DNA from 3 places in the Allobranchiibius huperziae genome. Region 3 is predicted to be linked to each of the others. Evidence: riboswitches for the same ligand, from Rfam matches in the RefSeq annotation. Region 3 holds a riboswitch; each other region holds the start of a gene.
What was found. Region 3 has a riboswitch for cyclic di-AMP ahead of HNR15_RS02815 (C40 family peptidase). Riboswitches for the same ligand answer to the same signal wherever they lie in the genome.
Positions count from the first base shown of each region.

Region 1 (10,385 bases), 1.8 Mb from region 3:
CGGCGCAACTGCACCCGCCTCGCGGTCCCGAACAGCGCCTCCGACGCCGTGCAGCTGTTGCGCTCGGCGCTGGCCGCGAGTGACGCGCGCGGCAAGCTGGTCGTCATCACCGGCGCGTGCAACGTCACCGGTGAGGTGTGGCCGGTGCGCGAACTCATCGCCGCGGCCAAGGAGTACGGCGCGCGCACGGTCATCGACGCCGCGCAGCTGGCGCCGCACCGCGAGATCGACCTCGCCGACCTCGGCGCCGACTGGGTCGCGTTCTCCGGTCACAAGCTCTACGCGCCCTACGGCGCCGGGGTCCTCGTCGGCCGACGCGACTGGCTGGACCTCGCATCGCCCTACCTGCCCGGAGGCGGCGCCACGGCGCGCGTGCGTCATCAGCGCATCACGTGGCATTCCGGCGCGGCCCGTCACGAGGGCGGCACGCCCAACGCCGTGGGTGCCATCGCGCTCGCCGCTGCGTGCGCGACGCTGCGCCGCCACCACGAGGAGATCGAGCGCCACGAGGCCGCCCTCGCCGACCAGTTGCGGACCGGGCTGCGCTCCATCCCGGGCGTCCGCCTGGTCAGCGTGCTCGGCGAGGACCGCCCCAACGTGGGTGTGGTGACCTTCACGGTCGACGGGTACGACCCGGCGCTGGTGTCGTTGGTGCTCTCCGACGAGTACGGCATCTCGGTGCGCGACGGTCGCTTCTGCGCCCACCTCCTGTGCGACAGCATCCTGGGCGACGGCTCCACCGCGGTGCGGGCGAGCATCGGCCTCGCGACCCGCGCCCACCACGTGGGCCGCCTCGTCGACGGCGTACGCCGCCTGGTGGAGGCCGGACCCACGCTGGACTACACCTACGACGAGTCCACGGGCTGGACCGCAGCCGACGACCCGCGCGACCTGTCCGTCCCCTGCCCCTGGTGACGGGCCCCGGACTCTCCCCGGCGTCCTAGCGCAATCGGACGCGTGCCCAGACGGCCCGGTGGTCGGTATCGGCGACCGTGACCCTCCCGGAGGCCACGACGTCGAAGTCGCGCACCAGGATGTGGTCCAGTGCGATGAACGGCGGGAACGACCGCCCGTTCGGCCACGTGCGGACCCAGCCGCTGCCGGTGGCCCGTTGAGCGTCGGTCATCCCTGCGATGGCCCGGCGGAAGGCGGGCATCGCGGTCGAGGCGTTGAAGTCGCCTGCGATCACCAACGGCATGTCCATCGGCTGACGGGCGCGCCAGCGACGCACCTCGTCGAGACCCGCGCGCCATCGGGTCGTGAGATTCGGCAGCGGGGCGTAGGTGTGCACGCCCCTCAGGAGGTAGGTGCCCTCCGGGGTCTGCACGCGCGCCACCGGCATCCCCGCGCCGTCGTACGGCACGAAGGAGCTCTCCTCGGTGAGCGGATGGGCGCTGGCGATCACGGTCCCGCGGAAGTCGGTGCGCGTCCGACCGACCCGGTGCGGCAGGAGGGTGCGCAGACCCGCAGCATCGAGACGCTCGAGCGCATCCGGTGTGACCTCCTCCAGCACCAGCGTGTCGACGTGGTGGGCCCGGACCGCGGCCATGATGGGGGCCGCCGACGCCTGACCGAACTCCATGTTCGAGGTCATGATCACCTCGTCGCCGGGCCGGCTGTGCACTGTGTGGGGCACCAGGGTCGGGACCGCGAGCGCCACAGGGACCGCGGCGATGAGCAGCAGACCCACCAGGGCGATCAGCATGGGCCGCGTCGGGCCGACCACGGCGGTCACGCCGACGCCGGCGACGAACGCGGCTATCGCGAGGATGCCGAAGAGCGGGAAGATCGACTGCACGATCGGGGCGACCCCGTCGGCGTCGATCCAGCGGGCCGCCATGCCGCACGCTGCGACCAGCGCCACCAGGCAGAGCACGACGAGGGCGACGTACTTCAAGAACATTCCTTCATCTTGACATTATGAAGCTATGATCTTCATATGCAGGACGTGAAGCCCGCTGAGCACGCAGACCCGTGCGCCACCCTGATCGGCGACATCGTGGACTCCCGGGGCGCCCCCGACCGCCATGCGTTGCACACCCGCCTCGTCTCCACCTTGCGCCGCACCGACCACCTGGTGGCCGCGACCACCGCACTGCGGATCACGGTAGGTGATGAATTCCAGGCCAGCTACGAAACCCTCGGCAATGCGCTGGAGGCGGCCTTCCGGATCAGGCTGGGCCTGATGCCCGAGACGCTGGTGCGATTCGGGCTGAGCTGGGGAGGCGCCACCGTGCTGGACGCCCGCGCCGGCACCCAGGACGGACCGGCGTGGTGGGCCGCCCGCAAGGCGATCGAAGCCGCGCAGGCGGCCGAACGACGACCGGCGACGCACGCCGTACGCACCGTCTACACCCCCGCGCAGGACGACGGCCCCAGCGCGGGAGCGGTCAACGCCGCCCTGGTGTGTCAGGACCAACTGCTTTCATCGCTGGATGAACGAGCCATGCGCATCCTGCAACGCCTCGTGGCAGGCGAGTCCCGCACGGAGATCGCACGCGCCGAGGACGTCTCCCCGTCGGCGATCTCCCAGCGCATCCGCGCCGCGGGCCTGGAAGTCATTGTGAACGCCGCCCGCGACCTCGCCTCCGTCCGATGAGCATCCTCGGCGCACTACTGCTCGCCGTCGGCGTCGGCGACCTGGTGCGGGTCCGGTCCGTCGTGGCGTCGTACGCCGTGGGGCCGCTCGTTCTCCTTGTGGCCGCCCTGTTGGCCGACCTGCACGACGCCGCCGACATCGTGCTGCTGGTCTTCGCTGCCGCGGTCGCCGCCGCGTGGCGCTGGCTGGCCGGTCGCGCCGCGCGCAGCAGACACGGCGAGACGCTGGCGCTGTGCCTGCTCGGAGCGGGCGTCCTGGTCGTGATGATCGCCGCGGGCAGCGCGAGTCACGCCGACGGCGCGCTCGGCCACTGGATGCGGCACAGCGCGTTCGCCACGCTGCACGACCTGTCGCCCGACCGCTTCCTGCTGGTGCTCGGCCTCGGAGCGGTGCAGCTGGCCACCGGCAACGAGCTGGTGCGCCTGGTGCTGACCGCGATCGGCGCGGTGAAGCCGGAGGGCCAGCCGCAGCCCTCCGACGAGCTGCGCGGCGGTCGGCTGCTCGGTCCGATGGAGCGCCTGTTCATCCTCGGGCTCGGCATGGCCGGGCAGATCACCGCGGCCGGGCTCGTGATCGCCGCGAAGGGCCTCATCCGCTTCCCCGAGCTGCAGGCCCGTCGATCGGCGCGCCAGGAGATCTCCGGCCTCGGCATCGATGCCGTCACCGAGTACTTCCTGGTCGGCAGCTTCGTCAGCTGGCTGGTCGCGCTCGGCGCCCTCGGCATCGTCGGCCTGCGCTGAGGACGGGCGTGACATCGGTCACCCGGTTCCTAGGCCCCGCTCAGCACACCGCGGTTCGGAATGTGCCACGGGGATCCGGTGGATGTCCGTCTCACCCGCACCAGGGCATGACCACAGGGTCACCGCGTCGACACGTGACCGCGGGCGGACTGCGCAGGCGCCCAGTGCCGGTCCGTTGCAAGCAGATTGCACTTATCCGGCACGAGCTCGGCCGCCGCTGCCACCACCTGCTGGACCTCGGCGCACACTGCCGCCCGGTCCATGCGTTTCGGACATAGCCTTCCTAACTATCACATCTCAACCCCCAGATGCGCTTCCGCTTGCTCACAGGACCGCCACAGACACGACCGGACGGTCGACCAGGCGGGTTTGGCAGGGGCGGCATCGGCACGTACGGTGGTCCACATCGGGTCGTCAGCACTAGATGTGCTAACGGCCCACTTTCGGGGCGTGCCACACCACGGCACGATTCAGCCCTCGTGGCACCGCGCCTAACCTCGCCCGGTGTCACCATCTGCCGGGAACGTCCCGGGAACGGCGAGGACGGGGGACCCAACCGGGTCTCCATGCATGGAGACCCACTGGGGTTAAGCAGAGAACTTCTGCAGGGCACCTGACCGCCCGACCCGACAGCTAACTCCGTAGGCGCGCGTCAGGAAAGGGACATTGGTTCATACATGAAGAACATCTCCACCAAGACTCGCATGATCACGGTCGGTGCCGTCGGCACCGCGATGCTCGGCACCGGCCTCGCGGCCGCCGGCAGCGCACACGCTGCCTCCGGCTCCGTGTGGGACCGCGTCGCTGCTTGTGAGAGCGGCGGCAACTGGGCCATCAACACCGGCAACGGCTTCTACGGTGGCCTGCAGTTCACCCAGCAGACCTGGGCCGGCTACGGCGGCACGGCGTATGCCGCTCGCGCGGACCTCGCCAGCCGTTCGGCACAGATCGCGGTCGCCCAGAAGGTGCTCGCCTCCCAGGGCGCCGGCGCATGGCCGGTCTGCTCCAAGAAGGCCGGCCTGACCTCCGGCAACGGCGCGAGCAGCGGTGGTGGCGTCGCCACCCCGACCCCCCGCACCGTCGTCAAGCACCCCGGCCGCAGCGCCTCGCGCCCCGTGGTCAAGCAGCGTCACGCGGTCGCACCCCAGGTGCGTACCTACCGTCACGTTGCCGCTGCTCCCCAGGTGCGCACGCACCTGCACCGCGCCGCTGCGCCGCAGCTGCGTACGCAGCCCACCGGCCGTGTCATCACGGTGCACGCCGGCGACACGCTCAGCAAGCTCGCTGAGCGGTACCACGTCAAGGGTGGCTGGCAGGCCCTGTTCGCCATGAACAAGGGCACTGTGAACAACGCCAACCTGATCTTCGTCGGACAGCACCTGTCCATCTGAGATCGCTCATGAAGTAGGCCCGGACCGCTCGTCGGTCCGGGCCTCCTTCTTCTCCCCACGAAGTTCTCGGCTACGTAGCGGAGAACTTCGTGGGGTGACGTTCGGGGTCCCCGCGAAGTATCGGAGCGAAGCGGAGAACTTCGTGGGGTTACTTCGGGGTCCCCGCGAAGTATCGGAGCGAAGCTTCGGACCCCGACGAGGTATTCGAAGGAGCGAAGCGGGGGAGAAACCTCGTCGGGTGAAGCGAAGCGGAGAACTTCGTGGGGTGACTCAGGCGTCGATGACGACCGGGATGATCATGGGACGCCGGCGCAGCTTGCCGCCCATGAACGAGCCCACGGTGCGGCGGATGACCTGCTGCAACTGGTAGGAGTCGGTGACGCCCTTGCGGCGGGCCTCCTCCAGGGCGGCCTCGAGCTTCGGCAGCACTTCGTCGAGGACCGCCTCTCCCTCGGCGAAGCCGCGGGCCTGGATCTGCGGTCCGGCCGCGATCTGCCCGGTGTCGGCGTCGCGTACGACGATGACGGTCACGAAACCCTCGTCGCGCAGGATCCGGCGGTCCTTCAGCAGGGTCTCATCGGTGGTGCCCACCAGCGAGCCGTCGACGTAGATGTAGCCGCACGGCACCGCGCCGGTGATGGAGGCCTTGCCCTTCACGAGGTCGACGACGACGCCGTCCTCGGCGAGCACGACGTTGCTGCGCGGCACGCCGGTCTTCACGGCGAGGTCGCCGTTGGCGATCAGGTGGCGCCATTCGCCGTGCACCGGCATCACGTTGCGCGGCTTGACGATGTTGTAGCAGTAGAGCAACTCCCCCGCGCTGGCGTGCCCGGAGACATGCACCATGGCGTTGCCCTTGTGCACGACATTCGCGCCGAGGCGCATCAGGCCGTTGATCACCCGGTAGACGGCGTTCTCGTTGCCCGGGATCAGGGAACTGGCCATCAGCACGGTGTCGCCCTGGCCGACATCGATGCGGTGATCGCGGTTGGCCATGCGGGACAGCGCAGCCATCGGCTCGCCCTGCGAACCGGTGCAGACCAGCACGATCTTGTTGTCCTGCAGGTCGTCGAGCTTCTTGACGTCGACGAGCACCCCGTCGGGGATGGTGAGGTAGCCGAGGTCGGCGGCGATGCCCATGTTGCGCACCATCGAGCGACCGACGAGTGCGACCTTGCGCTTGTGCTTGTACGCCGTGTCGATCACCTGCTGCACGCGGTGCACGTGCGAGCTGAAGCACGCCACGATGATCCGGCGGGACGCCTCGGAGAAGACGCGCTCGATGGCGGGCGTGATGTCGCGTTCCGGAGTGGTGAAGCCCGGCACCTCGGCGTTGGTGGAGTCGGTCAGGAAGAGGTCGACGCCCTCCTCGCCGAGCCGCGCGAACGCCCGCAGGTCGGTGATCCGCCCGTCCAGCGGCAGCTGGTCCATCTTGAAGTCGCCGGTGTGCAGCAGGGTGCCGGCGGGCGTGCGGATGAAGACCGCGAGCGCGTCGGGGATGGAGTGGTTGACCGCGATGAACTCGCAGTCGAACGGGCCGAGCTTCTCCCGGTCGCCCTCCTTGACGCCGAGGGTGTAGGGCGTGATCCGGTGCTCCTTGAGCTTGGCCTCGATCAGGGCCAGCGTCAGCGTCGAACCGACGAGGGGGATGTCGGGCTTGAGCTTCAGCAGATAGGGCACCGCGCCGATGTGGTCCTCGTGCCCATGGGTGAGGACGATCGCGTCGATGTCGTCGAGGCGCTCCCGGATGTACTGGAAGTCCGGCAGGATCAGGTCCACGCCGGGGTGGTCCTCGGGGAAGAGGACGCCGCAGTCGACGATGAGCAGCCGACCGGCGTACTCGATGACGGTCATGTTGCGACCGACCTCGCCCAGGCCGCCCAGGGCGACGACGCGTACGCCGTCCTTGGGCAGGCGCGGTGGCGCGCTCAGTTCGGGGTGGGGATGGCTCACAGAACTCCTGATCGGCGAAGGCCCTCGCGCAGAATGTCGAGGTGCTCGGGTGCCGCCGGCAACAGGGGCAGGCGGCAGAAATCGGACTCGATCACGCCGAGCATCCTCATGGCGGCCTTGGCCATGATCGCGCCCTGCGTGGTGTTCATGACCGCCTCGATGGCGGGTATCAGCGTGGTGTGGATCTCGCGGGCGCGCGGCAGGTCGCCGCGGTCGACAGCGGCGACCATCTCGGCGTACTGACTCCCGGCGACATGGCCGACGACGCTGACGACCCCCACGGCGCCGAGGGCGAGCCAGGGAAGGTTGAGCACGTCGTCACCGGAGTACCACAGAAGGTCGGTCTCGTGCATGAGCCGACTGGCCGCGAACAGGTCGCCCTTGGCGTCCTTGACGGCAACCAGCTCCGGGATCTGGGCCAGGCTGCGGATCGTGTCGCTCGCGAGGGCCGTGCCGGTGCGGCCGGGGATGTCGTAGGCCATCGCGGGGAGCCCGGTGGCCCCGACGACCGCGCGGAAGTGCTCGACGATGCCGGCCTGGGTCGGTTTGTTGTAGTACGGCGTGACGATCAGGACCGCGTCGGCCCCGACCGCGGCGAGCGCCTCGGCGGCACGGCACGAGTGGGCGGTGTCGTTGGTGCCGACACCCGCGGTGACCGCCACCCGGTCGCCGACGGCCTCGACGACGGCGCGTACGACGGCGACGTTCTCCTCGTCGGTGGTGGTCGCGGACTCCCCGGTCGTGCCGTTGACCACCAGGCCGTCGTTGCCGTGGTCGGCCAGGTACGCCGCGAGGCGTTGGGTGCCGTCCAGGTCGAGTGCGCCGTCCTCGCGCATGGGGGTCACCATCGCGGTGACGGTGCGGCCGAACGGAGTGGACGTCATAGGGCGAAGGCTATCGGGCGCAGCCGCTGCCCCGATCCTGCGGTGGGCCCGGCCCGAGAGCTGCCCAGGAGCTACCCGGGAGATGAAAGATCGCGTCGCTACCCGCTCGGGGGTCCGGGTAGCGACGCGATCACCCGGTACATCGGCCCACTCCCGGAGTCGTTACAGGACATCGATGTGACCTGCGTCACACTAACGCGGGCACGCCGATGTCCATGGCGAGCGATCCGCCACTGTCGCCCCCGGCACTACCATCGGGGCCGTGGATCAGTACCTGACGCTGCTGCGGCGCACCCTGCACGACGGCGCCCGCAAGGACGACCGCACCGGCACCGGCACCTTGTCGGTCTTCGGCCACCAGATGCGGTTCGACCTGAGCGCCGGTTTCCCCGTCACGACCACCAAGAAGCTGCACCTGCGCTCGATCTTCGGTGAGCTGCTGTGGTTCCTGCGCGGCGACACCAACGTCGAGTGGCTCCACGAGCGCAAGATCTCGATCTGGGACGAATGGGCCGATGAGAACGGCGACCTCGGGCCGATCTACGGGCACCAGTGGCGCTCGTGGCCGACCCCCGACGGCGGGCACATCGACCAGCTGGCGCGGATCATCGACGCGATCCGCACCACCCCCGACTCCCGCCGCCTCGTGATCTCGGCATGGAACGTCGCCGACGTCGACGACATGGCCCTGCCCCCGTGCCACACCCTCTTCCAGTTCTACGTCGCGCCGCCGGATGCAGGCGGCGTACGCCGGTTGTCGTGCCAGCTCTATCAGCGCTCGGCCGACGTCTTCCTCGGCGTTCCCTTCAACATCGCCTCCTACGCGCTGCTGACCTCGATGGTCGCCCAGGTCACCGGACTCGGGGTCGGCGACTTCGTGCACACCATCGGCGACGCGCACCTCTACCTCAACCACGTCGACCAGGCCCGTGAACAGCTGGGCCGCACGCCCGGCCCGCTGCCGACCCTGCGCCTCAACCCGGCACGCACCCAGATCGACACGTTCGAGCTGGAGGACATCGAGCTCGACGGCTACGTCGCCGCGCCCTCGATCAAGGCCCCGATCGCCGTATGACGATCACCCTCATCGCCGCCGTCGCCCGCAACGGCGTGATCGGCCGGGACGGTGACATGCCCTGGCACGTCCCCGGCGAGCAGCGCGGCTTCAAGGCCGCGACCATGGGCCACCCGATGCTGATGGGTCGCAAGACCTTCGCGGCCATGGGCGCCCTACCCGGGCGGCGGTCGATCGTGCTGACCCGCGATCCGGACTTCCGGGCCGACGGCGTGGAGGTGGCGCGCAGCCTGGACGAGGCCCTCCTACTCACGCAGGACGAGGACTTCTTCGTCGTGGGCGGAGCCCAGATCTACGCACTCGCACTTCCCTACGCCGACCGGCTGCTGCTCTCCCTCATCCCGCAGGAGCCGGCCGGAGACGCCTACTTCCCCGGCTGGCCCTACGACGACGCACCGGCCTGGCGCGAAAGTGCCCGCGAGGACCACGACGGGTGGACCGTCCTGACCTACGACCGGGTCACGCCGCGCACCCAGGTCGTGCACGGTCCCCGGATCGCCCGCGGGGCGCGGCAGAAGATCGGCGCCAGCGTCGCGGTCATGCACGAGGGCCGGCTGCTCGTCACGCGCCGCGAGGACAACGGCCTGTGGTGCCTGCCCGGTGGCGGCGTCGACGCCGGCGAGACCTGGTCGGAGGCCGCCCTCCGCGAGGCCCGTGAGGAGACCGGTCTCGAGGTCGCGATCGACGGGGTGCTGGCCGCGTACACCGACCCGAACGTCGTGGTCGCCTACCCCGACGGGCACCACACCCAGATCTTCGGCGTCTGCTTCCGCGCCCACCCGGTCTCAGGCGAGGCGGGCATCTCCGACGAAGTGACCGAAACCCGTTGGGTGACCCGTGAAGAGGCCGCCGGGCTGCCCTTGATCCCCACTGCGCGGCGGCTCGTGCCGCAGGCGTTCGACACAGGCGATGTGACCTATGACTGACCTCACCCCCACCCCCGACGCGGCGGTCCGCACCGCCCGCGCCACCGATGCCGACGCGGTCGGCGCCGTGCAGGCGCAGCTGTGGCGCGAGGCGTACGGCATGTTCCTGTCGCCTGAGTTGCTCGAGCAGTTCACGCCCGAGGCCTTCGCGCAGGTGTGGGCCGAGTCGCTCACCAGTCCCCCGAGCCCGCTGCACCGACTGCTGGTGGCTACGCAGGGCGCCGACCTCGTCGGGTTCGTGGCCATCGGGCCCGGCGAGCACGAGGGCACCGGCGAGATCCTCGTCGGCGGCGTGCTGGCGAGCCACCGGCGCTCCGGGCACGGCTCACGACTGCTCAACGCCGCGGTCGACACCCTGCGAGCCGGCGACTTCGGGCAGGTCGAGGGATGGGTGCTCGCCCTCGACGAGCAGACGCGCGGGTTCGCCGAGCAGGCAGGGCTGTCCGCGGACGGCGCCTGGCGCGAGCGGGCGCTGCCCGGCGACAGCGCGGCCCGCGAGGTGCGCCTGCGCGCCTGGATCGGCCCCGTCGAGGACTGAGCCCGCTCAGCTGCCGGGCTGCTCCAACTGGATGTTCACCAGCCACGGCACGCCGAACTTGTCGGTCAGCTGGCCGAACTTGGCGCCCCACGGCGCCTTCTCCAGCGGCATGTCGATCTTGGCGCCCTCGGACAGGCCCTTCCAGTACGCCGTGAGCTCGTCGTCGTCGTCGGCCTCACCGGACAGCGAGATGGTCATCCCGCCGACAGGATTCATCTGCATCGTGCTCGGCACGTCGGCCCCCATCAGCTCCAGACCCTTCTCGGTCCGCAGGTAGCC
Region 1 is NZ_JACCFW010000001.1:2,353,675-2,364,059, forward strand. It holds gene HNR15_RS11025 (aminotransferase class V-fold PLP-dependent enzyme) at 1-915, shown strand, start outside; gene HNR15_RS11030 (endonuclease/exonuclease/phosphatase family protein) at 941-1,903, opposite strand; gene HNR15_RS11035 (SatD family protein) at 1,940-2,599, shown strand; gene HNR15_RS11040 (hypothetical protein) at 2,596-3,339, shown strand; cyclic di-AMP (ydaO/yuaA leader) riboswitch at 3,845-4,002, shown strand; gene HNR15_RS18635 (LysM peptidoglycan-binding domain-containing protein) at 4,017-4,730, shown strand; gene HNR15_RS11050 (RNase J family beta-CASP ribonuclease) at 5,001-6,683, opposite strand; gene dapA (4-hydroxy-tetrahydrodipicolinate synthase) at 6,680-7,567, opposite strand; gene HNR15_RS11060 (thymidylate synthase) at 7,830-8,642, shown strand; gene HNR15_RS18640 (dihydrofolate reductase) at 8,639-9,568, shown strand; gene HNR15_RS11070 (GNAT family N-acetyltransferase) at 9,561-10,106, shown strand; gene HNR15_RS11075 (VOC family protein) at 10,113-10,385, opposite strand, start outside.
Region 1: another riboswitch for cyclic di-AMP. It lies ahead of HNR15_RS18635 (LysM peptidoglycan-binding domain-containing protein); the one in region 3 lies ahead of HNR15_RS02815 (C40 family peptidase).

Region 2 (10,385 bases), 2.4 Mb from region 3:
CTCACCTGGACGCCCAGCAACCGCTGCGCCTCGTCGTTCACGACGCTGACGCGGTCACGCCGGTCGAAGGCGATGACGCCTTCGCGCACACCGTGCAGCATGCCCTCGCGCTCCTGCAGCAGCTGGGAGATCTCGTCGAGTTCCAGCCCGAACGTCCGGCGTTTGAGGTGCGCCGCGAGACCGAATGACGCGATCGTGCCGAAGGCGAGCGCGATTGCGAACCACGTTGCGTACGAGGGGAGTTCCTGACGCAGCGCACTCGAGACCGAGCTCTCCCTGATGCCCACGGACACCTCGCCGACCATCCGGCCGTCGAGCCCGTAGAGCGGCGCTTTGCCGTTCGCCGAACGGCCCGTGCTCCCGTTGTCCGCACCCAGATGGACACGGCCGTCCGACGTGACGATCGGCTCCGTCACCGGCTGTCCGATCAGCGCCGGATCCGGATGTGAGTGACGCACCCGATGCATGTCGATGACCACGACGTACGACGCGTGGGTCTCGCGGCCGATGGACATCGCGATCGTCTGGATCGTCGTGGCACAGCCCGGCGCGTCGTGCTCCATGCAGCTGCGGATCGACGGCACCCCCGACACCGTGGAGGCGATCGAGGCCGCGCGCGCCTCGTACTCCCTGTCGAGGTGGCCGCGCTCCACGTGTGCGAACAGCACGAAGCCGACCCCGATGGTCGCAGCCAGGATGACCAGCTGAGCCATCAGGATCTGGCTGGAGAGCCTGCGCATCCGGGACCGCACGCCGTCATTGTGACCTCGGTCACGCCCCGCGACAAGCTGGGTGCGCACAATGCGCAAAACCCTTGAATACGAAGGTTTATAGGGGATTCGACCACAACCGTGACCTGGCTCACACCGCCTCCGTACGTTCTGCCCAGCACCTCCACCGGCAGAACGAAAGGAGCCGCCCATGACAGCCGACGACGCGGCGCGTATCGAGATCTCAGGTCTGACCAAACGCTTCCTCACCCCCAAGGGCGAGGCCTTCACCGCCATCCACGACGTCAGCCTCGTGATCGAACCGGGGCAGTTCTGCGCGATCGTCGGCCCGACGGGGTGCGGCAAGTCGACCACGTTGGGCCAGGTCTCCGGACTCGAGCGCCCGAGCGCGGGGACGGTCAAGGTCGGCGGCAAGGTCGTGAACGGCGTGACCCAGGGCGTCAGCTTCATGTTCCAGGCCGACGCGCTCTTCCCGTGGAAGACGGTGCTCGCCAACGTGATGACCGGGCCCACCCTGCGCGGGATGGGCAAGAAGGAGGCCGTCTCGCTCGCCCGCGACTGGCTGCGACGGGTGGGACTGTCCGGTTTCGAGGACCGCTACCCCCATCAGCTCTCCGGCGGCATGCGCAAGCGGGTCGGGATGGCCGCGGCCCTGATCAACGAGCCGAAGATCCTGCTGATGGACGAGCCGTTCGGTGCGCTGGACGTGCAGACCAAAGCCATCATGCAGACCGAACTGCTCGGGCTGTGGGAGCAGTCGCGTCCCTCGGTGCTTTTCATCACCCACGATCTGGACGAGGCCGTCGCCCTGTCCGATCGGGTCCTGATCATGACCAGCAGCCCGGGGTCCATCAAGCAGTCGTTCGACATCGATCTACCCCGCCCGCGGGGGGACGTGCAGACCATCCGCCATGAGCGGCGATTCCTCGAACTGCAGGACCGCATCTGGTCGTCACTGAAGGACGAGGTCCAGCGGGCCTACGCCCAGACGGCAGGTGCGGCATGAGTTCGACGATCCCCGGGCGGACCGGGCTGGTCGAGACCGAATCCGACGTGCAGGTGACCTCGCTGCGGGCCCGACGCCGTCGTACGCGGAAGCTCTGGATCGCACGAATCCTGGTGCCGGTCATCGTGATCGGCGGATGGCAACTGCTCACCTCCGTCGGTTGGCTCGACAAGTTCTTCTTCGGTCAGCCGACCGGCATCTGGCACAGCCTGGTGCACCTGTTCACGAAGGGCACCGCGTTCGGCACCATCTGGTTGAACCTGTGGATCACCATCTCCGAAGCGCTCTACGGCTTCCTCCTGGGCACCGTGACGGGGATCGTGGTCGGTCTCATCCTCGGCCAGAACAGGTTCCTCGCCGACGTGCTCGGTCCGTACATCAAGGTGCTGAACTCCATCCCCCGGATCATCCTGGGCTCGATCTTCATCGTGGCGTTCGGCCTGGGGACCTTCCCCAAGGTGCTGCTGGCATCGGTGCTCGTGTTCTTCATCGTCTTCTTCAACGCCTTCCAGGGCGTGCGCGAGGTGGATCAGAACCTCATCGCGAACATCCGGGTGCTCGGGGCATCGCCGTTGCAGGTCGCCCGGCACGTCACGATCCCGTCGGCGCTGACCTGGATCATCGCGAGCCTGCACACCGCATTCGGCTTCGCCATCATCGGCGCTCTCGTGGCCGAGGTGCTCGGCGCGCAGCACGGGATCGGCCTGATCATCAGCCAGGCGCAGGGCAACTTCGACCCGGACACCGTCTTCGCCTCCATGGCGATCATGGCCGTCGTCACGCTCACCGCGGAGTACCTCATCACCCTCCTGGAACGGCGCGTCCTGTCGTGGCGGCCGCCGAGCCGATGGGAGATCCAGGCCATCTGAGCGCACCCTCACATCTCCCCGCAGTCCCCCACGAAAGGAACCCATTCCATGTACAAGTCCGCGATCGCGATCGCCGCTGCCGGGGCGCTCGCCCTGGGCGTCACTGCCTGCGGTAGCTCCAGCTCAGGTGCCGGCAGCGCCTCCGGCTCGACGTCGGCCGGCGGCTCGAACGGCGGCTCGATGCCCACCGTCAAGCTGATGGTCGGCGGCATCGACAAGCAGATATACCTGCCCTACCAGCTCGCCCAGAGTCTCGGCTTCTACAAGAAGTACGGCGTGAAGGTGGAGCTGTCGACGGAGACCAACGGCGGGGTCGGCGCCGAAGAGGCGATGGCCTCGGGCCAGGTCGACATGGCCGGCGCGTGGTACATCCACACGATCGACTTCCAGGCCAAGGGCAAGGACGTCATCGACGTCGTCCAGCTGTCCGGCGCACCCGGGGAGCGTGAGATGTGCGGCAACTCCAGCGGCGTTCACAGCGCCGCCGACTTCAAGGGCAAGACGCTGGGTGTCACCGACCTCGGGTCGGGCACCGACGAACTCACCCAGTTCCTCGCCGCTCAGAAGGGCGTCAAGCACAGCGATTACCACACGCTCGCGGTCGGGGCCGGGACCACTGCCATCGCCGCCATCCAGCGCAAGTCGGCGCAGTGCGTGATGACGACCCAGCCCACCGTCGGAGCGTTGGAATCCAAGAAGCTGGGCTACTCCGCGCTCGACCTCGCGACGACGGCCGGCGCCACCCAGGCGCTCGGCGGCGCCTGGCCGGCGGCCGGCGTACTGGCTCAGTCGAGCTGGGTGAAATCCCACCAGGCCGCCACCCAGGATGTGGTGGATGCTCTCGTGGCGACGATGCACTGGATCAACACCCACTCGGCGGCCGACATCGCGAACGCACTGCCCGCGGACTTCGTCTCCAATGCCACCATCACCAAGGCGCAGTACATCGCGGGCCTGACCACCGACAAGGGCCAGTTCCTCCCTGACGGCATCATGCCCGCCGGCGGCCCGAAGACGGTCTACGCCATGGAGAAGCAACTCGGTGTCGACGTCGCGAAGGTCTCGCTGGCCGGCACCTTCACCAACACGTACGCGATGAAGGCGAACAAGCTGGAGGGCACCAAGGTGACCACCACCCCGGCCGGCGCCACCGGCTGACCAGGAACGCACGAGGGGCTCGGGTCGCGGCCGCGACCCGAGCCCCTCGTGGCGTCTTCGGTAGAACGGGAGCCGGAGACAGGAGTCGAACCTGCGACATCCTCATTACAAGTGAGGCGCTCTACCAACTGAGCTACACCGGCGCGGACCCGCGATACCGCGCGGACCGGCACCGATCGTACCGGCGGCCTCAGGTGGCGGTGAGCAGCGCTCCCAGCGCACCCAGCAGCAGCGACGGGCCGAGCGCGACGTGGGTATGCCGGGTGGCCCGGCGCGTGAGCACCATCACGAGCGAGACGACCCCGCCGATCACGAAACCGCCTGCCAGTCCTTGGATCAGCACCGGGTAACCCCACCATCCGAGTGGCAGTCCGAGCAGGGCGGCCAGCTTCACGTCGCCCAGGCCGAGACCGCCGGGCACCGCCAGCGCGAGCAGCAGGAAGACCAGCCCGGCGAGCCCCCCACACAGCAGCGAACGCGGCAGTCGGTGCACGTCCGAGTCCAGCGCGAGCAGCAGGGCGATCGCCGGGATGGCCGGCAGGGTGAGTCGGTCGGGCAGCCGATGGACGTCCAGATCGATCGCGGCCAACGGCAGCGCGACGGCGATCAGCACGACGTACGCCGACACCAGGCCCCAGCGGTGCAGGTCTGCCAAGTGCCACACCGCACCGGCGGCCGCGAGTGCCGCGACAGGCACGAGCCACCTGCGGGCGGGCAGCGGTGCGCTCTCGTCGGGCAACCGGTAGCGCCCCGTCGCGAGCGAACGCCGCAGCCACTCCCCGTACGCCGCGCCGACGGCGGCAGCGAGGAGGACGGCGACCGCGATCATCGCGTCAGTCTGATGGAGCGAGCGCCCGCGCGTGCGCAGTCTGTGGACAACGGTCGATGCTCACAAGGGACCACGCGGCGCCCTTGAGCCGGGTCACCACCGTTCGCGCCGCGCGCAACGGACAGGGCGGTGCCCTTGTGACGGCCGAGCCCCACGCGCACGCCGCGTTTCGGGGCGAGCGGGCCACGACGGGCCCACACCCCTTGCCGCACCCCGCATTTCGGACTGAGCGGGCCGAAACGTGAGCAACGTCCGTGAAACACACCGCACGACGACGAACCGCCCGCCCCTGCAACAGGGACGGGCGGTTCGAGTGGTCGGTCAGACCAGCACGTACGCGTTCAAGAAGGTCTGCAGGCCGCGGACGGTGCGCGTGTTCATGTACGACGCGCCATCGCGGCTGATGCCGATCTTGGTCTGCAGGGCGGCGACCGTCTTGGGGCCGATGTCGCCGTCGGGGGTCGTGCCGACCTTGCGCTGCAGGGCGGTGCGGGTGGAGTAGGACATCGTGCCGGTCTGCGACACCCCGACCCACTGCTGCACCGCCCTGATGGTGAGCGGACCGAAGGAGCCGTCGACGGCGAGCTTGCGGACGGTGCCGCGGGAGGGGGGCGGCTGAGGAGTGGGGTTGCCGCTCCCGGGGTCGACCACCACGGCAAGACCGTTGGCGCGGGTGAGCCCGGCGCGCACGCTGCACACCGGCCAGGCGCCGGGGCCCTGAGCGCGCAGCACCGCCTGCGCGATGTAGATCTGCTGGTCGCGGGTGGCCAGGTTGGCGGTGGCGCCGTACTTCGAGCCGCCGAAACCGGTCCAGGTGCTGGCCGAGAACTGCAACCCGCCGTAGTACCCGTTGCCGGTGTTGATCGCCCAGTTGTTGCTGCTCTCGCAGGTCGCGACGCGGTCCCAGACGTTGTACGGGGACTCCGCGTGGGCGGCGCCGGCGGTGGCCAGGCCGGCGCCGACGGTGGCGGCAGAGGCCATCATGACTCCAGCGGTGCGTCGTCCGGTGATGGACGACGGTCTGGCGACAGCGTGTTTCGGTGCGTAACGCAAGAGCGTTCCTTCCTGACGAACGCCTGCGGGGTGAGCTGTCGGGTTCGGGCTGTCAGGTGCCCGGCCGGCGTACCGGCTTCACCCCTAGGCAGACACGTACGGCGTCCGCCGTTGTTGGGTCCCCCGTCCTCGGCCGGCGTCCTCGGGAGTGAGGGGCCGGTGCGTCCGATGAGGTTCGGCGTCCGGACGCGCGGGTGTGCGGTATGCAGTTGTGACACTTCCCCGTACTTGTGACGTATGAGGTGCGTGTGACTGGTGATCACATCGTGCAGGGGCGGCAAACATTACCGGAGGTTTGCGACACGCGGGCGAAAATGCTTGCCCTATCTGAAAGATCAGCGTATGCGGGCTCGGCGGCGCCGCAGCGCGTTGCGATCCAGCGGTGCCGCGAGCACATCGCCGAGTACGACCCCCGTACTGATGGCGAGGGCGACTCCCGCGGCGCCGAGCAGGGTCGGGAACGCCGCCGCGCTCTGGGTGTTGGAGGCGGCGGAGCCGATCACCGATCCGACGATGGCGTCGTACATGCCCTCGAAGATCCGCAGACCGGGAAGCATCGGCGAGACCGCCGGCAGTACCAGCACCAGGGCGGGCGCGCCGAGCCGTAGGCCGATCACGCGGGCGAGCACCCCGACCGACACCGACGCCACCGCGATGGAGGTGGTCGCCCCGACGGCCCACACCAGGTGCGCCAGACCCGACAGGCCCAGCGCCAGGCTGCCGAGCACCGCGGTCGGCAGGATGAAGCGCGGCCTGCTGCGCATCGTGAGCGCACCGGCGGCGGCACCGACCGCGCCGTAGAGGAACTGCAGGCTGAGCGTCGCGTTCGAGGAGCCGAAGTGCAGAGCGCCCGGTGAGGTGAGCTGCAGGTTGAGCGCCGAGTCGAGTTTGAGGGTGAGGGACAGGCCGCCGGCGACGCCGACGATGATGCCGGCGGCGCTGAGGAAGACCGTGAGCAACCGGCCTGCGCCGGTCACCGGATACCCGGTGATGGCGTCCTCGACCGCCGAGGCCATCGCGCGTCCGGGCAGCAGCACGACCAACCCGCCGGAGACGGCGTACGCGAAGTCGGCCGTCGACATCTGCAGCCCGAGGTCGCCCTTCGCGGCCAGCAGGTAGCCCAGCCAGGCCAGCATCACCGACACGGCACTGCCGACCGCGTCGATGTAGAACGACGGGATGTTGCGCTTGCGGATCAGACGGCCGAGATAGTCGGTGACGAAGGCGGACAGCACGGCCACGACGATGGCCATGCTGCCGCCGCCGAGCAGCGCGCACACCGATCCCGCCAGCGCCGAGTAGCCGACCGCGATCAACCACCGCGGGTAGATCCGGGTGCTGCGCTGGATCCGCTTGAGCCGTCCGAGCGCCTCGTCGATGTCGGTGAAGCCGCCCCGGGTCAGCTCCTGCACCATGACGTGGACGTCGGTCAGCCGGGCGAAGTCGCGAGTGCTCGACCGCACCACACGCAGCATCGTGACGGTCTCCCCCGACGGACCGGGCGCCTGCACCAGCAGCGACTGGTTGGTGATGTCGACCTCGAGACGTCGCAGGCCCGCCGCCGCGGCGACCGCGACGACGCTGGCCTCCACGTCCCGGGTGCCCGCGCCGCAGCGCAGCAGCAACTCCCCTACCCGCACCGCGAGATCGAGCGCCTTGCGGGTGCCGGCGTCCTTCTCCGGTGCGCTCATCGTCGCGGGGTGCCGGTAGGGCGAGTTGCGCAGCGCGTCCGCGATCGGCATGGGCTCGGTGACCGGCTCGCCACGTAGGAAACGCATCCGTCGCGCCACCGCGAACCCATGGGCCGGCGACTCGGCGAATGAGGAGTCGGTGTCCTCGGGGATCCGGTAGCTGCCGGAATCCGGGTCGGGCAGGGGTGCCTCGTGGCCGTACTGCGCCATGGGTCTCACGCACCTCCGGTACGTCGGTCGGGAAGGTTCGATACTCCCGCACCCGCCACGCACGGGCCCGACGGGGACGTCGGCTCAGCGAGCGGGGCACACGGGAGACGCCCCGCGGGGCGATCCCGTCATGCTCTCTCAGCCACCTGGCAGCGAGGGAAGAACGTCGCTCAGCGGGAGCTGTGCGGTGTCGGCATACGGAAAGGTGCTCACCCCCTGGTCCAGGGAGCCCAGACCGTAGAGGGCCGCGAGCAATGCGATCGCGACGCACACCCCGATCACGACCCGGGTAACGGGCACGTCCCGGGCGACCGAGCGCACGATGCTGCGCGAACCGCGCCGCATCCCCGCGCTGCCCGGGCCCCACCACAGCACCGCGCAGCCGGCCAGGGTGCCGAGCACCATCGGGATCGGGCGGTCGACGGCGGCGGGCGCATGCCGGGCGAACGCCGTCACTACGGCGGTCCCGGCGGCGACGCATGCCCCCACGAAGAACGGGATGACCATGGTGAGCAGCGCCGAGAAAGCGCCGACGACGGCGTGCAGCGGCGATGTCGCCACCGCCACCATCGGATCGGACCTGCGGGGCCCCGAGTTGTAGCGGCGCAGCACCATCGAAGTGATCGCCCGGTCGTTCCAGCGGGCGGCGAACGACCATAGGAACGTCACGATCAGCGCCAGCACCGGCCAGTGCACCGCGAGCCCCACGTCCGCGGCGGCGAGCGCGGCGAGGGTCCCGGTGCGAGCGGGCCGTCCGATGCGGGGATCCAGGTGGGTGCGCCCGGAGCCGGCGTACGACGGGTCGGGCGATGGGGTGGCGCCCCATCCCGGGTCGACGGACTGCCGCGGCGCCGGCCGGTAGTCGCGGGTCGGGTCCGGGGTCCGGGCGACCGGCGGCAGCACGGGAGCCGCAGGCCCCGTGGGCTGGGCGCGACGCGGCGCCTGGCTGCCCCACGGCCCGGCGTCGCTGCGATCCTCCCGTCCTTCCCGAATTCGCTCGCGCCCCTCGGGCAGCTGGGTGGTGGCCGGGCGGGTCCGCCGCACGGCGATGCCGGTCGTGTGCCCGCCGGTGGAATAGACATGCAGCTGCTCGAGCACCTCGGCAGCGCTCGGGCGGGCGCTCGGTTCGGGGCTGAGCGCGGCGGCGAGCAGAGGGCGCATCCGCGGGTCGACCCCGCGCAGATCCGCACGGCCCTCCGACACCCGGTCGAGCACAGCGTGCATGGGCCCGCGACCGAACGGCGCGGTGCCGGACGCGGCGTACGCCAGGGTGGCCGCCCAGCCCCACCAGTCGGTGGCCTCCGTGACGTCGCCGCCCTCGACGATCTCCGGCGAGAGGTAGCCGGGGGTGCCCATCACCAGACCGGTGCTGGTCAGCCGGGTCTCGTCGGCGACGTGCGCGATGCCGAAGTCGATGAGCACCGGCTCCTCGCCGTCCATCAGCACGTTGCCGGGCTTGAGGTCGCGGTGCACGATGCCGGCGCGGTGGATGTCGCGCAGCGCCTCCGCCACGCCGCTCCCGAGTGCGGCGAGCTGCGCGGCACCCAGCGGCCCGGTCTCCTCCACGACGGCGTCCAGCGGCGGGCCGTTGACGTAGCGCGTCACCAGGTAGGGGCGGTCGCCGTCGACATCGGCGTCGACCACCCATCCGATCCGCGATGAGCGCACCAGGGAGAGCGTGGTGACCTCGCGGCGCAGGCGCTCGCGGGCGCCGTCGTCGTAGGCGATGTGGGCGCGCAGCACCTTGAGGGCGACGACCTGGTCACGCCGGTCGAGGGCCTTGTAGACCACGCCCATGCCGCCCTCGCCGACCTTGCCGAGCAGCCGGTAAGGGCCGATGGTGTCGTACGCCGGTGCGCCCTGTGCCGCGTTCCTCCGGGCCGGCCCCGTGGGCAGCCGGATGGCGTCGGTCGAGGCACCGGTGAAGCCCTGGGAGGCGTCGGTGCGGCGATCGGGGGAGGACATGGTTCAACCGTAAGTGCTCCCACGGTGCGGCGAACGGGAGCCTTCCCGGCGCGGCGTGGCACGCACGGACGGCTCACTCGCCGGGATGGCCTGCAGAGACCGTCGGCCGGTCGGCCGGGACGTGCGGTCGCTGAGCCTGAGCCCGCGCGATCCGCCCGGTGGCCCAGAAGGACAGCAGCATCGCGGCGACCAGCAGCACTCCGATGAGGAAGGTGCGACCGTCGAGCGGCCCGACCTGGCCGCCCCCGGCCTCGCTGCGGGCCGAGCCGGTGAGGAACGGCACCACGACGAGCACCCCCAGCCCGAGCAGCGTCTCGGCCACGGCGACGCGCGGGAAGTGGTCAAACACGGCTCTGCCGACTCGCGTCTCGTCGTGCTCCCGCATCGCGCGGGTCACCCGGGGCAGCAGGACCAGCTGGTTGTACGCGCCCGCGAGCAGCATCAACCCCACCAGCGCCACCTTCGCGAGCAGGAACCGGCCGTACGGCGTGGTGACGAACTGCGCGAACGACCCGACGTGCTCCCACGCCAGCCACAGGCCCGACACGAGGATCCCGCCGGCGCAGCCCATCGCGAGCACGCTGAACCGGGACCAGATCCGCGCCCAGGCCAGCCCGCTGCCCTCGCCCCGGGACCGGATGGCGAGGTAGGCCAGTACGCCCAGGCCGCCGACCCAACACACCCCGCTCAGGATGTGCACCTGGACCAGCGTCGTGTGCAGCCAGTCGTCCACGGTGAGCCCGCCGAACGCGGTCGGGACGCTCGGGGCGAGCTCCCCGACGACGGCGACGAGCAGCGCGACGGCGGCCCACCGCACCGAGCGCAGCCGGCCGGCGACGATCGCCAGCGCCGCACCGCCCGCCAGCAGGGCGA
Region 2 is NZ_JACCFW010000001.1:2,999,722-3,010,106, forward strand. It holds gene HNR15_RS14195 (ATP-binding protein) at 1-752, opposite strand, end outside; gene HNR15_RS14200 (ABC transporter ATP-binding protein) at 922-1,737, shown strand; gene HNR15_RS14205 (ABC transporter permease) at 1,734-2,606, shown strand; gene HNR15_RS14210 (ABC transporter substrate-binding protein) at 2,655-3,764, shown strand; tRNA gene HNR15_RS14215 (tRNA-Thr) at 3,835-3,907, opposite strand; gene HNR15_RS14220 (prepilin peptidase) at 3,955-4,593, opposite strand; gene HNR15_RS18675 (transglycosylase family protein) at 4,915-5,574, opposite strand; cyclic di-AMP (ydaO/yuaA leader) riboswitch at 5,652-5,795, opposite strand; gene HNR15_RS14230 (threonine/serine exporter family protein) at 5,982-7,547, opposite strand; gene HNR15_RS14235 (serine/threonine-protein kinase) at 7,686-9,512, opposite strand; gene HNR15_RS14240 (copper resistance D family protein) at 9,586-10,385, opposite strand, start outside.
Region 2: another riboswitch for cyclic di-AMP. It lies ahead of HNR15_RS18675 (transglycosylase family protein); the one in region 3 lies ahead of HNR15_RS02815 (C40 family peptidase).

Region 3 (10,385 bases):
CGAGTGCACCCGGTGGGAGTGCGCCACTCGAACCATAGGTATGCCACTCGGGAGTGGGCGTGAAACAGCCCGCGGGGTCCGACCTGGTGGCCGGTGCGCGATGGACGGGTCGCGCCCCCACGGGCTGCGGTGGTGCGTGGTCTTCACCAACGCCGTCCGTTGAAGAGTCGGTCACCGAATGGGAGGCCGACCAACGGCTGCGCTAGTGCGCAACCACCTCACGCGTCCTAGATGAATGCACTCTCGGACCACCTCCTCTCTCGTGTACCCAGCACGGTAGACACGCCGGCAGGTGGCCCGCAACGGGGTTTCGCGAGGCGGTGGGGAAGGAAGAGGGCGACCGCCATACAGGGGGAGATGGCGGCCGCCCGAGCCGGGCTTCGCAGCCCGCTCGCCCCGGACCGGAGTCCGAGACCTTCGCGTGACAGCGGACGAGGGGACGTCCGTGCTGCCACGCCCAGTGGAACGACCGTCCGGCCCGGATGATTCCCGAACGGGCGCTGCGTGGTCACTGTGCGCCGACGGGTGCCGACACCGGTCCGGGATGGGAAGATCGACCCTGTGACCGACTTGATCGACACCACCGAGATGTACCTGCGCACCATCTTCGATCTGGAGGAGGAGGGCATCGTCCCGCTGCGCGCCCGGATCGCCGAGCGTCTCGGCCACTCCGGGCCGACGGTGTCCCAGACCGTCGCCAGGATGGAACGCGACGGCCTGCTCACCCTCGCGGGCGACCGCCACCTGGAGTTCACCGAGCACGGCCGCACCCTGGCCACTCGCGTCATGCGCAAGCACCGGCTGGCCGAACGGCTGCTGGTCGACGTGATCGGGCTGGAGCTGGAGTACGTGCACGACGAGGCCTGCCGCTGGGAACACGTGATGAGCGAGCGGGTCGAGCGCAAGATCCTCACGATGCTGAAGGACCACACCCTCTCCCCCTACGGCAACCCGATCCCCGGTCTCGCCGAACTGGGGGAGACCGGGACCATCGAGAAGTTCCGGGACGGCGTCGCCTCCCTCACCGAGGTGGTCTCCGCCGAGCCGTCCCTGCTCGTCGTACGCCGCATCGGCGAACCCGCGCAGGCCGATCACGCCACTTTGGAGGTGCTGACCGCCGCCGGCATCTCACCCGGCGCCGTCGTGCGCGCACGCCTGGAGGACGGGCGGGTGCTGGCCCGGGTCGAGGACGGGCCGGAGGGCGTCTCGCTTCCCCCTGAGATCGCCTCCCACGTCTTCGTGCAGCTGCCCTCCACGGCGGCCCTCGCCGCGGGAGCCGTAGCCGTCTCCTGACGTCGTGCGCCGCCGTCCGGCCGGCCGTCCACAGGTCCCGTGACCCGATTGTGATGTCGGTGTGCAGTCCATGTATCGTCGGCGGCGGTTCTCAGCCTGAGGACCCCCGAGCGGCACCGCCGAGTCCTGCCAAGCAGCCCGGGAATGCAACGATCCGCAAGGCAGGAGCGGGGGACCCACCTTCGGCCGTTCGCAGTATCGGGACGGCCTCGGGGCTAAGTCACGGGCAGTCATCGGGGAACGGACTGCCACGGACCGGGTAACACCTCCACCCGAGCCCGACAGCTCACCTCGTAGGCGCCGAGAGGTTTTCATCCGTGTCTGTCATGCAGCCCCGGGGGCGTCATCGCGCCCCGAGCAAGTTGTCCACGTCCTTCAACACCACCGCACGCGTGTCCGCCGCGGTAGCTGTCGGCGGCGGCCTCGTGGCCTCCGCCGTGTTCTCCCAGTCCGCGCAGGCCGCTGACACGAAGCACCAGGGCCCGGCCTCCGCCGCGGCTCCCGCCCAGGCGTCGATGACGCTGGTGCAGAACACCGCTCGTACGTCCGCGCCGCACGTCGCCGCGGCGGTCGACGCCCACACCCGGCTCGTCGCCGTCCACGCGGACACCTACGTCGCGCCCGTCGTGGAGAAGGCGGCTCCGGCTCCGGTGCGCCACGTGGTCGCCCCGGTGCGCCACGTCGTGCGTCAGCCCGCGCCGAAGCACACGACGCCGGTCCGGTCGGGCAACGGCGGTGGCAGCACCGTCTCGGCGCCCTCGTCCGCCAGCGGCGTCGTCGCGATCGCGGAGCGCTACATCGGTGTTCCCTACGTCTACGGCGGCACCACCCCCAGCGGGTTCGACTGCTCCGGGTTCACCAGCTACGTCTACGCCCAGCTCGGCATCAACCTGCCGCGCACCGCGGCGGCCCAGCAGGCGTCGGCGACTCCCGTGAGCACCCCCCAGCCGGGCGACCTGGTGTTCTTCGGCAGCCCCGCCTACCACGTCGGCATCTACCTGGGTAACGGCATGATGATCGCCGCGCCCAAGCCCGGTGACCACGTGAAGATCGAGGCCGTCTACGGCACCCCCTCGGGGTACGGCCGCCCCTGAGCGTCCACGTCATGACGATGCCCCCTCACCGATGGTGAGGGGGCATCGTCATGTCGTGCAGAGGTTCGGTCAGTCGCGCGCGGCGGGGCCGTCGCCCGGCCGCTTCTCGTCCTCCTGCTGCGAGAAGCTCTTGTCCTCCCCGGTCGCGGCGCCGCTGCCGCCGCTCGCCTCGGAGTCCGCGACGAGCCCCGTGTCGCCTGCCTCGCCCTCGTCGGGGCTGAGCTGCTGGGCGGGTTCCTGGGGGTTCGGGTCGTTCGCGTCATCGCTCATTCGGCCAGTATGTCCGCACCGGGCCCACCTAGGCTGACGCTCGTGCCCTCCACCCCACCCGCACCCGGCGCCGCCTCGCATGTGCTGAGCGGTCGACGTCCGGTCGAGATCGTCGACATCGGCGCCAACCCCATCGACGGGGAGCCGCCGTACGCGCCGCTGTTGGAGCAGGGAGTCGCCCGGGTGACCGGGTTCGAGCCGCAGGAGTCCGCGTATGCCGAACTCACGACGAGAGAGGACGGGGCGCACCGCTACCTGCCGTACGCGGTGGGGGACGGGGCCGAGCACACCCTGCGACTCTGCGTCGAGAGCGGCTTCGCCAGCATGCTCGAACCGGACCGTGCCCAGCTGGGACTGTTGACCGACTTCCCGCGGATGGCGTCGGTGACCGACCGCATTCCGATGGCCACCCGACGCCTGGACGACATCACCGAGATCGAGCAGCTGGACTACCTCAAGATCGACATCCAGGGCGGTGAGCTCGACGTCTTCCGGCACGGCCGGCGGCTGCTCGCCAGGGCCGTCGCCGTGCAGACCGAGGTGGGGTTCACCCGGTTGTACGAGGACCAGCCCACCTTCGCCGACCTCGATCTGGAGCTGCGGGCGCACGGCTTCGTGCCGCACCTGTTCGTCAACACCAAGACCTGGCCGCTCGCGCCGCTGCAGTGGGCCGACCCGCTGCAGGAACAGGCTCGGCACCTGGTGGAGGCCGATGTCCTCTACGTGCGCGACCTGGCGCGCCTCGACGTGCTGAGCGAGGACCAACTGCATCACCTGGGGCTGATCTGCGACCTGGCGTACGCGTCGTACGGCGTGACGCTGCTCTGCATCGCGGAGCTGGTCCGCCGAGGTGTCCTGGACCCGGACAGTGCCCGGATCTTCCGGGACCAGGTGGCGGTCCGTGCGCAACCGACGCCGTCGCGCTGATCAGACCCGGCTGCACGACCCGACGACCACCCGGCTGAGGGTCGCGGCGGGCGGGCTCGCGGCGACGATTCAGTGCTGGGTCGTGCCCTCCCGCCCGGGTGGCGGCGGGTAGATGTCGGTGTGCTGGGCGGTCGCGATGCTGACGTCCTCGGCCTGCACGTTGGTCAGTTGCACGACACGGGTCGGCAGGATCGAGCGTAGAGCCAGTCCGTGGCCACCCGCACCTTGGCGGCCGCGCTGGGGAGCGCGAAGAGGTGATAGCCGCGCGCCGTGACCTTCGCGATCGGGCCGGTGAGGGGCACACCGAGCGCCTTGGCCACACCCTGTGTTCCGCCCAGATCAGCCACGAGGCCGAGGTCACGGTGCCGGTACGGGCGGGACTGCCCGACGCCGAGGCTGGCGGCGACGTTCCGGGCGGCGGTGTGGCCCTGGCGTTGGGCATGCTGCGCCGTCGGGGCGGTGACCGGGCGGCTCCCGTCGGCCAGGGCGCCCTGGGTCAGGTCGGGCACCGCGGCCGAGTCGCCGAGCGCCCAGACGTGCGTGTGCCCGGGGACGCTCAGGTCGTCGTTCACCACGAGTCGGCCCTTCGTGGTCGGGAGGCCCAGAGTGGCGATCAACGGGCTGGGGGCCACGCCCGCGCTCCACACCAGCGTGCGGGTGCTGATGACGTCGCCGTCGGTGAGCGTGACCGAGGTGGCGGTGGCCGACACCACGCTGACGGTGAGCCTGACCTCGACGCCGCGGTGGTGCAGCACCTTCATCGCCTCCGCGCCGAGGCGAGGGCCCAGCTCCGGCAGGACGTGGGGTGCCAGGTCGATGAGCAACCATCGGACGTCGTCGGGTCCGAAACTGCTCCACCGGTCGGCGATGCCGTACATCCAGTTCTGCATCTTTGCGACAAATTCCGTCCCGGTGTAACCGGCGCCCACCGCAACGACGGTGAGCAGTTCCTGGCGCTGCTGCCGGCCGGCAGGGGTGTCGGGGAGGGCATCCGCCAGGTCCAGCTGACCCAGGACGTGATTGCGCAGGAACGTCGCCTCTTCCAAGGTCTTCAGTCCGCGGGCGTGTTCGGCGACGCCGGGGATGTCGAACTCGCGCGTCACGGATCCGGGGGTCAGCACCAGACGATCCCAGCGCTGCTGCTCCGGCTTCCCGTCGCGCCCCAGGACCGTGAGCGTGCGCGAGGCGAAGTCGACGTCCGTGACGTGCCCGAAGACCGGCGTGGTGCGCCGCAGGGTCTGGCGCAGGGACACGGCGATGTCCCGCGGGTCGAGGACGCCCGTCGCGACCTCGGGCAACAGCGGGCTGTAGAGCAGGTAGTCCGACGGTGCCACGAGCACCAGGCTCGCCTGCTCGGGGGACAGGGTGCGCTCCAGTCGGCGCAACGTGTGGAATCCGGCGAAGCCCGCGCCCACGACCACGACTCTGGGCGCGCTGTCGGGCGTGTCCTGTGCACCTTCGCGTCGTCGTCGCGCGCGCATGCGGCTCCCGGAGGTCTCGATCCGCCTCGGTTCGGCGCAGCCGCCGGTGCGGTCGGCGACGATGCCCGAGACGGGCGTCTGGACCGATGATCCTCGCAACGGACGTCGTCCACCAGGGGTCAGTCCGTGGTGACGCCGTCCTCCGCGCCGCGGCGGCGTCCGGGTCGACGGGCGACAGGCGGCACGATCCGCTGCCCCGTCTGGACCCAGGTGCGTGGAGCCCACTCCAGTCCGGGCCGCACGTTCCACGCCGCCGTCGCCTGCTCGGGATGTTCCAGGTCGAGCTGGCGCACGATCTGGTCGATGGCGGCCAGCATGGATCCCTGCATCATCCAGGAGTCGGTGTCGGTCATGGGATCGATCATCACGAGCTCGGTGTGCCGGGCCCGGGTCTCCAGCACGACCTCGCGGATCCGGTCGAGCGCCTGCTCGGCCTCGTCCACCCGATCGGCGGCCACGAGGTCCCCGAACTCGTGCACGCCGGAGGCCAGGGAGTCCAGCAGCACCGAGAAGACCACCCGCAGGTTCGGGTCCCACGCGTCCGCGCCATCCGCGCCGTCCGAGGCGAAGGCCCTGCGCTCGGCCAGGACGGCGAGGGCGCGTTCGGCGGCGCAGCAGCGGTCCAGTCGCTGCAGCGCGACCCGCAGCTCAGGATGGATGCGCAACGCGACCAGCGCGCGCGGGTTGAGTTTGCGGCTCTCCTCCAGGGCCTCGACGGCGGTGGCGGCTTCGGCCAGCTCCCGGCCGATCGCCTCGGCGGAACCGATCCAGGACTGCGCCTCCTCCACCCCTGGCGCCCGGGATGACAGGGTGCGCGCGATCTGGCCGAGCAGGGCGGCCTGTGAGCGGGCCACTCCGCGTACGGCGTCCCGGGCCCGGGTGTTGGGGATCGCGACGGGCACCAGCACGCTGAAGGCGACCCCGACGACGGTGCCGATCAGGGTGTTGCCGATCCGGATCTCCGCGGCGAGCCCGGGTGAGCTCACGGCCAGGATCAGCATCGCGCTGATCGGCGTCTCGAGGGACTGCGCACCCAGCCGCAACATCTTGGCCAGCACCAGGGAGGCACTGATGACGGCCGCGAGAGACCACCACGACAGTCCGAAGTAGTTGGAGAACGCCGTGGCGACCAGCACCCCCGTGAGGACGGCTCCGACGCGGACCATCGCCATCCGCAGCGTGCCGACGGTGGAGGCCTGCACGACGAGCAGTGCCGTGAGGGGCGCGGTCAGGTCGACCACGTGCGTGAAGAGGAGCGTCGAGCCCAGGTACGCCAGCACCGCCGCCCCGGTGAGGCGGCCGATCTGTGCGGCGGCGGGCTGCACACGGCGTGATGCCTCGGACCAGGTCGAGGGGAAGGTCGGCCAGGCTCGCCGGAAACCCCGCATGAGCGGACGCGGCACGCGCAACGTGTCCCGACGCATCGACCACCGCCTCTCCTTCAGTCCAGCCTGGCACGCGGTGGCCGCGGACGGCCGCGCTGCACCGGCCACGCTCCCACGGCCCGGCGCCGCGCACCGGGGTCCGGGCGACACCACGATGCGGCTCGACATGTGCCGAGAGGCCTCCGGCTACGCGACGCCGCCGCTCTTCGATGTGACATCTGCGATGGAAGGGCGATGATGCTGAGAAGTCTTCCTCCTCATCGCGCGCGGCGGGGCTCTGGGCAAGAGCGGGCGATCCAACGGTCCGTCCAGAGGTGCCGCCACTGATCTGAGCGCCCTCTAGTTGAGCCAAAAAGCGTTTCTCCGCAATAGGTTTCGTGCAATTAATGCTGTCGGAGTCACCCCGTCGAGGCGACCGAGGCCGTCGGCTGAAGGCCGGAGATGGGAGGAGCGCACGCTGCGCGGGCGGGTCACGAAGGAGTAACGATCAAGGTCTTGCAACTATATATTTAACAAGTTCTATGAGTAATGTGGTCTGAGTCACAGCAATCGACGTCGACGGAGGAGGCACCGTGAGCGCGATCGACGCCACCTGCGGCATCGACGTCGGCACTCAAGGAGTGCGCGCCTCCCTGGTCGACGCCGAGGGCCGCACGCTCGGTTCCGGGGCGGCGCCCATCACCAGCGACCACCGTGACGGTCGTCGCCACGAGCAGGACCCCGAGCAGTGGTGGACGGCGCTGTGCGACGCGGTCCGGCAGGCGCTGGACGTTGCGGGTGAGGTGCACGTGACCGCGATCGCGATCGACGCGACGTCCGGCACGGTCCTGGTCGAGCACGCCGACGGCAGCCCGGCAGGACCGGCCCTGATGTACGACGACACCCGAGCCCAGGGGTTCGCCGACCGTGCGCAGCGCGCCGGAGAGTCGCTCTGGTCCTCTCTCGGCTATCGCATCCAGCCCGCCTGGGCGCTGGCCAAGGTGTTGTGGCTGCGCGGCGAGGACGTCCTCGGTGCCGGCGACCGGGTCGTGCATCAGTCCGATCACCTGGTGCGTCGACTGGTGGGCTCCGTCGTGCCGACCGACACCTCGCACGCTCTGAAGACCGGTGTCGACCTGCGGACTGCCGCCTGGCCGGCCGATGTCTTCGCCGAGCTCGGGATCCCGCTCGAACTGCTCCCGGGGGTGGCCCTGCCGACCACCGTGGCAGGCGTGGTCAGCAGGTCGGCCGCGTCCGAGGCCGGGCTGACGACGGGCGCCGTCGTCCGCCTCGGCATGACCGACGGATGTGCGGCGCAGATCGCGGCGGGCGCGCTCGAGATCGGCCACTGGAGCAGCGCCCTCGGCACCACCCTGGTGGTGAAGGGCTCCACCGACGAGCTGGTGCTGGACCCCTCCGGCGCCGTCTACTGCCACCGCCACCCGGACGGCGGCTGGTTGCCGGGGGGCGCTTCCAGCACCGGTGCCGGTGCGCTGCGCGATGCGTTCACGCACGGCGAGGACCTGGGCCAGCTGACCGAACAGGCCGCCGGTCTGGGGGTGATCCCCGGTGCGACGTATCCGCTGATCGGTCGTGGGGAGCGCTTCCCGTTCGTGGCGGCGGATGCGGTGGGTTTCGTCGGCGGCCACGCGGACTCCGACGCCGCCCGCTTCGCCGCGCTCTGCCAGGGCATCGCGTACGTCGAGCGGCTCAGCTACGACGTGTTGGCCTCCCTGGGCGCCGACACCACGGGCCCGGTCTCGTTCACCGGCGGCCCCACCGCCAACGAGTGGTGGAACCAGCTGAGGTGCGATCTGCTGGGCCGCCCGGTGCGGGTGCCGCGCGAACCGCACCCGTCGACCGGGATGGCCATGCTTGCGGCGGCCGAGCCCGGCCGGCTGACCGAGACCGTCGCGTCGATGGTCGGGATCGGCCGGTCCTACAGTCCCGATGCCGACCGGGGTGGACAGCTGCGGCAGGGGTACGCCGAGCTGGTCACCGCCCTCGTCGAACGCGGGTGGCTCGGGTCGCAGGCCGCGTCGTACGCGCTGGCCGAGGCCGGGGGAGTGCCTCGATGAGCGATCGCGTGAGTCTGTGGCTGGCCCGGCACGGCGAGACGGTCTGGCACGCCGAGAACAGGTACGCCGGCGGCGACAGCGACATCGACCTGACTCCAGAGGGGCATGAGCAGGCATCCGACCTGGGCCGCTGGTCGCTGCGCCACGGGATCGAGGTGGTCGTCAGCTCACCGGTGCGGCGCGCGCAGGAGACCGCGCAGCCCTCCGCGTCGGCGATCGGGGTGGACCTGGTGGTGTGCCCGGGGCTGAAGGAGGTCGCCTTCGGGGTGGCCGAGGGTCGCACGGCCGCCGAGATCGAGTCCTCCGATGCGGCGGTGATGGCGGCCTTCCGCGACGACCCGGTGGCCAATCCCTTCCCGGGCGCGGAGTCGGCGGCCGACGCCGCGGCGCGCGGTGCCGGCACGCTGCGGGAGATCGCCGCGGAGCATGCGGGTCGCAAGGTGCTGGTCGTCGCCCACAACACCCTGCTGCGGCTCGCGCTGTGCGAGCTGCTCGGCATACCCCCGGCGCAGTACCGGCGCGTCTTTCCCCGGCTGGACAACACCGCGGTCGCCGAGGTCGTCGTCCCCCTGGACGGCCACGGGCTGGCCGCACTGCGTTCTCTCAACGTCCCGACGAGGGCGGCGCCGACGTGACGCCCGCCCCTTTCCGCATCTGCCCGACCGACCGTTCGTCAGCCCGCTCAACCCATCCCACGAAGGAACCGAACATCATGACCGCTCGCAGGATCACGCAGATCTCCGTCGCTGTTGCCGTGGCTGCCACACTGCCCATCCTGGGTGCGTGCAGCTCCGGCAAGAACTCCTCGACCAAGTCGGGTGCAGCCGGCTCGTCCGCCGCGGCCGGCGGTGACAAGGGCGCCAAGATCGCCTTCCTGATGCCGGACGAGGCGTCCACCCGCTACGAGCAGCACGACAAGCCCGGCTTCGTGGCGGAGCTGAAGAAGGTGTGCCCCACGTGCACGCCGCTCTACAACAATGCCACCGGTGACGCCAGCAAGCAGCAGCAGCAGTTCAATGCGGCGCTCACCCAGGGCGCGAAGGTCATCGTGCTCGACCCGGTGGACTCCACCGCCGCGTCGAGCCTGGTGTCGGCCGCCCACTCCAAGGGCGTGAAGGTCATCGCCTACGACCGGCCGATCCCGCAGGCCAAGCCGGACTTCTACGTCTCCTTCAACAACGAGGAGATCGGCAAGTCGATCGCGCAGTCGCTGGTCCAGGACCTGAAGGCCAAGGGTGTCTCGACCGGTGGCGGCAACGGGATCCTCGAGGTCAACGGGTCCCCGACCGACGCCGCGGCCGGTCTGATCAAGAAGGGCGTCCACGAGGGTCTCGCGGGCAGCGGCTACAAGACGCTGTCGGAGTACGACACCCCGGAATGGGACCCGAGCAAGGCGCAGTCCTGGGTCAGCGGCCAGGTCTCACGTTTCGGTAAGAAGATCGTCGGCATCGTCGCCGCGAACGACGGCACCGGCGGCGGCGCGATCGCCGCCCTCAAGGCTGCCAGCGTCAACCCGTTGCCCCCGGTGACCGGCAACGACGCCACGACCGCCGGACTGCAGCTGATCATCGCCGGCGACCAGTACAACACCATCTCCAAGCCGAGCGAGATCGTCGCGGGCGCGGCGGCCGACGTCGCCGTCGACCTGCTCAACGGCAAGTCGGTCACGGCGGTCGGCGGCGGCAGCCTGACGACCGTGTTCGGCACCAAGACGATGCTCTTCGTCCCGAAGGTGATCACGCAGAGCAACCTCAAGACCGACATCATCTCCACCAAGATCGCCACCGCCTCCCAGCTGTGCACCGGTAGCTACAAGGCCGGCTGCACCAAGCTCGGCATCTCCTGATCGTGGGTGTGCTGATGCGAGACACGGCGAGA
Region 3 is NZ_JACCFW010000001.1:584,679-595,063, forward strand. It holds gene HNR15_RS02810 (iron-dependent transcriptional repressor DtxR) at 562-1,293, shown strand; cyclic di-AMP (ydaO/yuaA leader) riboswitch at 1,436-1,605, shown strand; gene HNR15_RS02815 (C40 family peptidase) at 1,620-2,387, shown strand; gene HNR15_RS02820 (hypothetical protein) at 2,457-2,657, opposite strand; gene HNR15_RS02825 (FkbM family methyltransferase) at 2,700-3,584, shown strand; gene HNR15_RS02830 (FAD-dependent oxidoreductase) at 3,749-4,999, opposite strand; gene HNR15_RS02835 (FUSC family protein) at 5,185-6,489, opposite strand; gene HNR15_RS18750 (FGGY family carbohydrate kinase) at 7,023-8,507, shown strand; gene HNR15_RS02845 (histidine phosphatase family protein) at 8,504-9,142, shown strand; gene HNR15_RS02850 (ABC transporter substrate-binding protein) at 9,220-10,353, shown strand.